DNA from 4 places in the Mesorhizobium sp. M0854 genome. Region 2 is predicted to be linked to each of the others. Evidence: predicted binding sites of a transcription regulator. Region 2 holds the regulator's gene; each other region holds the start of a gene.
The links. The regulator PhoB, encoded in region 2, activates phosphate uptake and scavenging genes when phosphate is short. The targets are predictions, from matches to a motif close to TGTCATNNANCTGTCAT.
Positions count from the first base shown of each region.

Region 1: the regulator PhoB is predicted to act here: its motif matches at 1,244-1,260, upstream of NKH99_RS14490 (YdcH family protein).
Region 3: the regulator PhoB is predicted to act here: its motif matches at 788-804, upstream of NKH99_RS08555 (PhoX family protein).
Region 4: the regulator PhoB is predicted to act here: its motif matches at 1,546-1,562, upstream of olsB (l-ornithine N(alpha)-acyltransferase).

Region 1 is NZ_JAMYOL010000007.1:203,001-205,200, forward strand. Features, by position in the region: gene NKH99_RS14480 (IclR family transcriptional regulator) at 51-836, shown strand; gene NKH99_RS14485 (YdcH family protein) at 888-1,091, opposite strand; gene NKH99_RS14490 (YdcH family protein) at 1,331-1,510, shown strand; gene ispG (flavodoxin-dependent (E)-4-hydroxy-3-methylbut-2-enyl-diphosphate synthase) at 1,713-2,200, shown strand, end outside.
Region 2 is NZ_JAMYOL010000010.1:11,288-13,487, reverse strand. Features, by position in the region: gene NKH99_RS17105 (ROK family protein) at 1-732, shown strand, start outside; gene phoB (phosphate regulon transcriptional regulator PhoB) at 742-1,431, opposite strand; gene phoU (phosphate signaling complex protein PhoU) at 1,448-2,155, opposite strand; gene pstB (phosphate ABC transporter ATP-binding protein PstB) at 2,188-2,200, opposite strand, start outside.
Region 3 is NZ_JAMYOL010000004.1:25,214-27,413, reverse strand. Features, by position in the region: gene NKH99_RS08565 (phosphatase PAP2 family protein) at 1-316, opposite strand, end outside; gene NKH99_RS08560 (hypothetical protein) at 331-669, opposite strand; gene NKH99_RS08555 (PhoX family protein) at 871-2,200, shown strand, end outside.
Region 4 is NZ_JAMYOL010000002.1:79,097-81,296, forward strand. Features, by position in the region: gene grpE (nucleotide exchange factor GrpE) at 1-496, shown strand, start outside; gene olsB (l-ornithine N(alpha)-acyltransferase) at 607-1,482, opposite strand; gene NKH99_RS03260 (PAS domain-containing hybrid sensor histidine kinase/response regulator) at 1,632-2,200, opposite strand, start outside.

The DNA.
Region 1 (2,200 bases), on a different contig from region 2:
TGTACAAGACAGATTAACATCAGGGATCGATAATGCAAGAAGGTAATGCCTTGGCCGCTCGACCGGACGCCGGTCTGGACGAAGACAAGAACTCGGCTTCTCGGGAGAAGGGCCTCAACCGGGTCCTCCAGATTTTGGAGTTTCTTCACGCGACCCAGCGCGCGATCGGCATCGGCGATCTTGCCAAGGGGGTAAACGCGCCGCGTTCGACGACTTATACGCTTGTGCGCTCGCTGGTCGACGCAGGTCTGCTGGAAATGGCCGGAGACGGCAATCGGGTTTATTTCGGAAAGAAGCTCTATCTCTACGGAATGGACTATGTGCGGGGCAACGACCTGCTCAGGCGAGGGCGCCAGGAAGTCGACCATCTGTCACGCGAGACCGGCGAGACCTCGGAGTTGTGCATGCTGCAAAGCGGCCGCTACACCATCGTCCATTCAAGCCCGGGAACGAGGCCATTCCGGATCAGCTCGGCGACCGGTCTGCAAATACCGCTCCCCTGGACAGCTTCCGGGCGACTGCTCCTCGCCGGCTTCGACAGGGCAGCGATCGAGGATATGGTCTCCGAGGACGATCTCGTGCTGCCGGACGGCCGCAGATTGCAACTCGACGATTTCATAGACGACATCGCCGTCGCCAAGTCGGCCGGCTACTGCGTCACCTCCGGCCTTGTCGATGCCTACACGAAATGCCTGGCCGCGCCGGTCTTTTCAGCGCCGGGCAGGGTCGAGGCGACGATGTGCCTGGTGGTTCCGATCGATACCTCGACCGAAAAGACCGACGACCTGATAGCGTTGTTGCGCGAGCGCGCCGCACGGCTTTCGATCGCGGCATAACCGCTTTTCCAGCAAGCCGGCGCCGGCGTTCGTTCAAGCAATGGCGTTCGTTCAAGCAATAATGTCTGGAATGATCTTGTCTTCCAGCGCCATCAGCCTGTCCTTCAGGAAAAGCTTCTTTTTCTTCATGCGCTGGATCTGCAGCGGGTCGCAATTCATGGCGATCATCGCATTGATGGCCGCGTCGAAATCGGCGTGTTCCTGCTTCAGCCGGGAATATTCGAGGCGGATATCTGCCTGTTCCTGATCGGACATTTTTACCGTCTGCACGTCTGCGGCGCCCAAACTATGGGCCTGATTGGGCGGGACCGGGTCTTCTTGCACCGGCGCGCAGCCCATATCACATTTCATATTGGCGTGGAATGCTACCACGCAGCATTCGACATCGGTGCGCGATGGTGGCACACTGTCATTATGCCGTCATAGAAGCGAGCCTGCGGTGGACGTGCCATGACGGCTGCAATCCGAGGAAACCATGAAAGGGAGAACCAATCATGTCTCTTGCATCCCATCTTGATGAGCTGCAGCGGAAACACGGCGACATCGAACGGGAAATCGACGATGCGATGACCCATCCATCGGTAGACGACCTCGAAATCGTGAATCTCAAGCGGCGCAAGCTGGCGCTCAAGGACGAGATTGAAAAACTGAAGGCGAAACCGACGACCCACTGAAACCCTTCCAGGACTAGAAGCGCCACCCGGCGCGCGATCTTTCCGGTGGCATGTCTCTATGCTGCCGGAAACGCCCATGGATTTGCGGTAAGCTGCCATCTTGTTGTTTCCGATTTGCTGGGCCTGCGCGCCAGTCGCCATTGACAAGCCATCTTTGCTCCTCCACCTCATGCCCGGACCTTCAAGATTAAAGGCAGCCGGCATGACCGGATATTTTTCCTCACCCTTCCCACGCCGCAGGTCGGTCGGTGTCGATGTCGGCGGCGTGATGGTCGGCGGCGGCGCGCCGGTCGTCGTCCAGTCAATGACCAACACCGATACGGCCGATGTCGACCAGACGGTCGCGCAAGTGGCGGCGCTGCATCGTGCCGGCTCCGAGATCGTGCGCATAACCGTCGATCGCGACGAAAGCGCTGCGGCCGTACCGGCCATCCGCGAGCGGCTGGAACGGCTCGGCATCGACGTGCCGCTGGTCGGCGATTTCCACTATATCGGCCACAAGCTCCTGGCCGACCACCCGGCCTGTGCCGAGGCACTGGCCAAATACCGTATCAATCCCGGCAATGTCGGCTTCAAGGACAAGAAAGACCGGCAGTTCGCGGCGATCGTCGAGATGGCGATCAAATACGACAAACCGGTGCGCATCGGCGTCAATTGGGGTTCGCTTGACCAGGAGCTGCTGACCCGGCT
Region 2 (2,200 bases):
CCGCAGACCGACATCGCCTTTGCCGACATGCTGGAGGACGAATTCGGCATCCCGGCAACGGTGGAGAACGACTGCAACATGATGGCGGTGGCTTTGCGCTGGCGCAATCCGGATCGCTATCGCGATGACTTCATCGCCATCCTGCTTTCGCATGGCATCGGCATGGGGCTGGTGCTGAAGGGCGAACTGTTCACCGGGACGCATTCCTCGGGCGGCGAATTTGGCCACATGATCCATCGTCCGGGCGGCGCGCTCTGCCGTTGCGGGCGGCGCGGCTGCATCGAGGCGTATGCCGGCAACTACGCCATCTGGCGCAACGCCAGGCAGATGAGCGAAGACAGCGAACCGGTCGCCGACGTCAGCGACGCCGACATGCGCGCACTGGCGGCCCGGGCGCGCGAGAAAGATGGGCCGGAACGCGAGGCCTACCGCAAGGCCGGCGAAGCGCTGGGTTTCGGTCTCGGCTCGCTGTTCGCGCTGATCGATCCGGCACCGGTCGCGATGGTCGGCGCCAGTGCCGCCGCCTTCGATCTGATCGAGCCGGCCTTGCGGAAGGCAATCGCCCAGACCGCCGGCGGCCAGCATTCAGGCTCGATCTCCTTCGATACAGAGCCGAACGAATTGCCTCTGATCCGCGAAGGCTGCGCGATGCGGGCGTTAAGCTTCGTCGACCAGGAGATTTTCGCGCCGGGCGCGCAAATGAGGCCCAGCGTCAGAAAGAACGTAGCCTGACCAGGCGGGTCAATCTTCCCTGATCGCATAGCCGGCGCCGCGGATGGTGCGGATGACATCCGGCATCCGGCCGTTGTTGACGGCTTTGCGCAGCCGCCCGACATGCACGTCGACGGTGCGTTCGTCGATGTAGATTGTCTCCCCCCAGACATTATCGAGTAACTGGCTGCGCGAGAAGACACGGCCCGGATGCCGCATCATGAACTCGAGCAGCCGGAATTCGGTCGGCCCGAGCCTGATTTCGCTCTTCTTGCGATAGACCCTGTGCGATTCGCGATCGAGCACGATGTCGCCGACCTTCAGCACGCTGGACAGCACTTCCGGCTTGGCGCGCCGCAGCAGCGCCTTGACCCTGGCCATGAATTCCGGTGTCGAAAACGGCTTGACCAGATAGTCGTCGGCGCCGGTCGAAAGACCGCGCACCCGGTCGCTCTCCTCGCCGCGCGCGGTCAGCATGATGATCGGCAGCCGCTCGGTTTCGGGGCGCACCCGCAACCGACGACAGAGCTCGATGCCGGAAACCGCTGGTATCATCCAGTCGAGCACCAAAAGGTCGGGCACATTCTCCTGCAAACGGATCTCGGCTTCGTCGCCGCGTGTCACCACCTCGACCTGGTAGCCTTCGGATTCGAGATTGTAGCGGAGCAGCACACCCAACGGCTCCTCGTCCTCCACCACCATTATGCGTGGTGCGATCATCGGCTGGGCACCCCCATCATGTCACCGGTGCGGACATTGTCGTTTCGTCCTGCTTCGGACGATTGACCGGCAATTGCTCGCCGGTCAGCACATAATACGCATTTTCGGCGATGTTGGTGACATGGTCGCCGATCCGCTCCAGATTCTTGGCGCAGAACAGCAGGTGCGTGCAAGCGGTGATGTTGCGCGGATCTTCCATCATGTAGGTCAACAGCTCGCGGAACACGGACGTGTATTTAACGTCGATGCGCTCGTCGGCGGCACGAAGCTTGGCCAACGCGGCCGCATCGCCTGCAGCATATTCCTCGATGACACCCTGCACCTGGATGAGAACCAGCTGCGCCATCGCGTCGATGGAATGCGACAGGTCCCGCGGCGTGGCGCTGAGGCCGACCGCACTCACGCGCTTGGCGATATTCTTGGCAAGGTCGCCGATGCGTTCGAGGTCGCCCGCCATGCGGATCGCTCCGACCACATGGCGAAGATCGTGGGCCATCGGCTGGCGTTTGGCGATCAGGGTGATGGCGCGGTCGTCCAGTTCGCGTTGACGCGCATCCATGATGGCGTCGTCGGAAACGACGCGTTGCGCCAGCACGTTGTCGGAATTCAACAGCGCCTTGGTCGCCCCGCCGACCATCGAACCGGCGAGGTCGGCCATGTCGCGGATCAGCTTGCTGATCTGCTCGAGATCCTCGTCGAAAGAAGCGACTGTGTGTTCGCCCATGGTCCTGTCCTCATATGCATGATCGGAACGGCTCAGCCGAAGCGG
Region 3 (2,200 bases), on a different contig from region 2:
GAAGCGCCGCGCCTGGCCTGCGGATAAGGAGCAGATAGACGATCATTGCTGCCGTGATCAGCAGCAGTACGCTGGCGCTGCCGAGGCTGGTGATGTCGCGCATCGCCCCTTCCAGCCACGCCGGTCCGATCGGATTGTCGGGCTGGCCGGCTTTGCGGAAGGCAAGCAGGATTTCGGTGTCGAAGGCATGCGGCGTGGTCGCCCGCGCCAGCTCCATCAGCTCCTCGAACCCCCACAGCCCGCCGGCAATGACCAGCCCGGCCAGCAGAACCGGGAACTCCAGCCAGTTGGGCAGTCTGCTTGCAATCTTCTTCATCGGCCCGATCGCAGTTACAGCCTTTGCAGATAGGGCCCGAGCGTGATCAGCGCCACAGCTGCGATGGCAAGCACGATGCCGGTTGCCTGCAAGGCATTGACGCGTTCGCCGAAGAAGACCAGCGCCACCACATTCACCGACACCAGCTGGATCACCGCCGACAGGCTGAACGACACCGACATGCCGAATTCACGGATCAGCCTCAGCATGATCAGATTGCCCAGCGAGTAGAGCGCCAACGTCAGCACGATCTTGCCGAGGCTCGGCGCCAGCCCCCACTGTTTTGCGGCCATCGCCGCCAGCAGGAAGATCACCGTCGAGACGCAGAGCTGCCCAAGTCCCCAGAAACTCACTTTTGTTCCTCCCGATGCGGTCCCTACCGCCTGCCGCAGCTCTTGTTTCCGAAGCGCCGGTCGCGGTCAAGCGGGGCCGATGTTGGATACGAAATCGCAGGTGGCAATTTAGCCGGCATGTCATCAAACTGTGACCTGCCGGTAATACCGGATTGGCAAGGCAACACGCTCCAGCAATCCATCCAGCCAGAGGCAGGCCCTATGACCGAACATCGCACCCCTGACGCCCATTTCCGCACCAGCCTGCTCGAGGAAAACGATGGGCCAGGAGCCAATCCCACCGACAACCGCACCATGGGTGAGATCATCGCCGCGCGGTTCTCGCGCCGCGGCTTCCTCAAGGGTTCGCTTGCCGTCTCGGCCATAGCCGCTACCGTCAGCCCGCTGGCGCTGATCACCGCCGACAACGCCCGCGCCGCCAAAGGCTCCGCCTTCGCTTTCGACGAGCTCGAGGCCGGCATCGACGACAAGCATCACGTCGCACCTGGCTATGACGCCGACGTGCTGCTGCGCTGGGGCGATCCGCTGTTCGCCGATTCGCCGGGATTCGATCCGACAAAACAGTCGGCGGAAGCCCAGGCCAGACAATTCGGCTACAACAACGACTATGTCGGTTATATCCCGATCGACGGCTCGGCCGAGCACGGCCTGCTGGTCGTCAATCACGAATACACCAATCCGCACCTGATGTTTCCGGGTCTCGTCACCATCGTCGATGGCAAAGCCAAGCAGGCGCCCCTCAGCAAGGAGCAAGTCGATGTCGAGATGGCCGCGCATGGCGGCACTATCGTCGAGATACGCAAGGTATCAGGCAAATGGCAGGTCGTTCGCGACGGCAAGCTCAACCGCCGCATCACCTCCAACACCGAGATCGCGCTCTCCGGCCCGGTCGCCGGCCACGACCGCGTCAAGACCAGCGCCGATCCGACCGGCACGAAGGTCATCGGCACCATCAACAATTGCGCCGGCGGCGTCACGCCGTGGGGCACCTATGTCATGGCCGAGGAGAACATCCACGGCTATTTCTCGGGCGAGCTGCCGCAGGGGCATAAGGAAGCCGCCAATTACAAGCGCCTCGGCATTCCCGAAGGTGCCTATGAATGGGCAGCGCATTACGACCGTTTCGACATCGGCAAGGAGCCGAACGAGCCGAACCGCTTCGGCTGGATCGTCGAGGTCGACGTCCAGGATCCGACTTCGGCGCCGAGGAAGCGCACCGCGATGGGGCGCTTCAAGCATGAGGGCGCCGAATCGATCGTCGCCAAGGATGGCCGTGTCGTCTTCTATCTCGGCGACGACGAGCGCTTCGACTATGTCTATAAGTTCGTCACCACAGGCAAGTTCGATCCGGACAACCGCGCCGTCAACATGGATTTGCTCGACGACGGCACCTTGCATGTAGCCAAGTTCGCCGACGACGGTTCGGTCGAATGGCTGCCGATCGCCTTCGGCCAGGGGCCGCTGACGGCGGAGAACGGCTTTGCCGGCGAGGCCGATGTGCTGATCGAGACGCGCCGCGCCGCCGACCTGG
Region 4 (2,200 bases), on a different contig from region 2:
TCGCGCACTGCGCGTCGCGGCCGACATGGAGAATTTGCGCCGCCGCACTGCCCGCGACGTCCACGACGCGCGCGCCTATGCGGTTGCCAATTTTGCCCGCGACATGCTTTCGGTGTCGGACAATCTGCGCCGTGCGCTGGATGCCATCCCGGAGGAGGCCAAGGCTTCGGGCGATGCCGGCTTCAAGGCGCTGATCGACGGCGTCGAGATCACCGAGCGCGCCATGCTGTCGGCGCTGGAGCGGCACGGCGTGAAGAAGCTCGAGCCCGAGGGCGAGAAATTCGATCCGAATTTCCACCAGGCGATGTTCGAGGTGCCCAATCCCGACGTACCGGCAAATACGGTCGTGCAGGTCGTGCAGCCCGGCTATTCGATCGGCGAGCGTGTGCTGCGGCCGGCCATGGTCGGCGTCGCCAAGGGCGGCCCCAAGCATGTGGCAAGCGAAGCGCCGGTGGAGCCGGGGCCGGTCAACGAGCAGGCTGAGAAGGATGCGTAAGTTAGGGGAGTAGGGGAATAGGGCAGTACGGGAGTAGGGAATAGCGCTACGTCGGGTAAAGTAGCAATTGCCTACTCGCGCCCTTGCCTTCTCTCCGCCTACTCCCTTATTCAGGCCGCAAACCGCTGCGCTTCTCCGCCATAATAATTGACGTAGCGGGCGCCGATCTCCTTGACCGGCATCACCACGAACACGTCGACCGTCGAGAATTCACGGTCGATGACACAACCGTCGCCGATGCGTGCGCCGACGCGCAGATAGCCCTTGACCAGCGGCGGCATCGCCGCGATCGCCGCCTTGGTATTGACGGCCTCGATCGGCATCAGATCCATGGAACAATAGCGCCCGGCGACGGCGCGCACGTCCCAGGATGAATTCGTCCGGCAGTGGTGGGCAAGATAGGTCAGCGCCTCGGCATGTGCCGCAGGCACGGTGCCGTGGAACGACGCGCAGCCGGTCATCACGCCGATGCCGTAATGGTTGATGTAGGCCCAGATGCCTTGCCACAGCGCCTCGATGGTGCGCTTCGAGCGGTATTCCGGCAGAACGCAGGAGCGGCCGAGCTCGAGGAAGCGCTGGCCGGGATGCCGCGCGATGAGCTTGGTCAGCTCGAATTCACCTTCGGAATAGAAGCCGCCGGCGGCCGCGGCAATCTCCTGCCGCAGCAGGCGGTAGGTGCCGACGATGCGGCGATGCTCGGGGCCGGAAAGCGAAGTATCGAAGACCAGCAGATGGTCGCAGAGGGGATCGAAGCGGTCGGCATCGCGGCGGTCCTGCATCTGAAACAGGTCCTTCCTGGCACCAAGCTCGTCGTAGAACACCCGGTAGCGCACTTCCTGCGCGGCAGCGATCTCGGCCTCGTTGCGGGCGAGCCGCACTTCGAGATTGCCGATGCGGCCGAGCGATGCGCCTTTTATGACGGCATCGGCGTTCCGGCCGACGAGCAAAGGCCCGCTGGCGTTCGGCCGAGCATCACATTCCGGCATGACTGTATGCACGAGTGATTCTCCTTCGAGCCATCCCTCTTGGCACGGGGATACGGTGTAGGTGCAACAGGATTGTGACAGTACCGTGATACGGCTCTGCGGGCAATACTTCGTCGACTGGGCAATCTATCAACCGTCTATGTTGTGCCTCAGGCGGCCGCTTGCCCTTCGACCGCATGAACCAGGGCATCGGGGTCGAGCGGCTTGGTGACGAAGCCGCTGGCACCGTGAGCGAGCACGGCGTGGCGGGTCTTTTCCTGGCTGTCGGCCGACAGCACCATGATCGGCACTGGCGGCACCGCGGTCTCCTCCTCATGGCGGCGGATGGCGGCGATGGCGTCCAGGCCGTCCATGACAGGCATATGCAAGTCCATCAGCACCACGTCGTAACGGTGCTTGTGGCCGGTGCTGATGACCGCCTCGACGGCGGCCTTGCCGTTGCCGACCACTTTCACGCGATGCCCGGCCTTCAGCAGCGTGGCGCGGGCCAGCATGGCGTTGATGTCGTTGTCCTCGGCGATCAGCACCGACAGGCCCTGCTGGCGGGCGCCAATGGCGTGCCCCGCCTGCGCGCCGCGCCTTTGCAGTTGCGGCTCGGCGATGACCGGCGCGTGGCTGGTCAAAAGCACGCGCAGCAATGTCTCGCCGCGCACCGGCCTCGCAAGGAAGGTGGCGTAACCATTGGCACGGAACTCGCCAAGCATGCCACGGTCGGTCG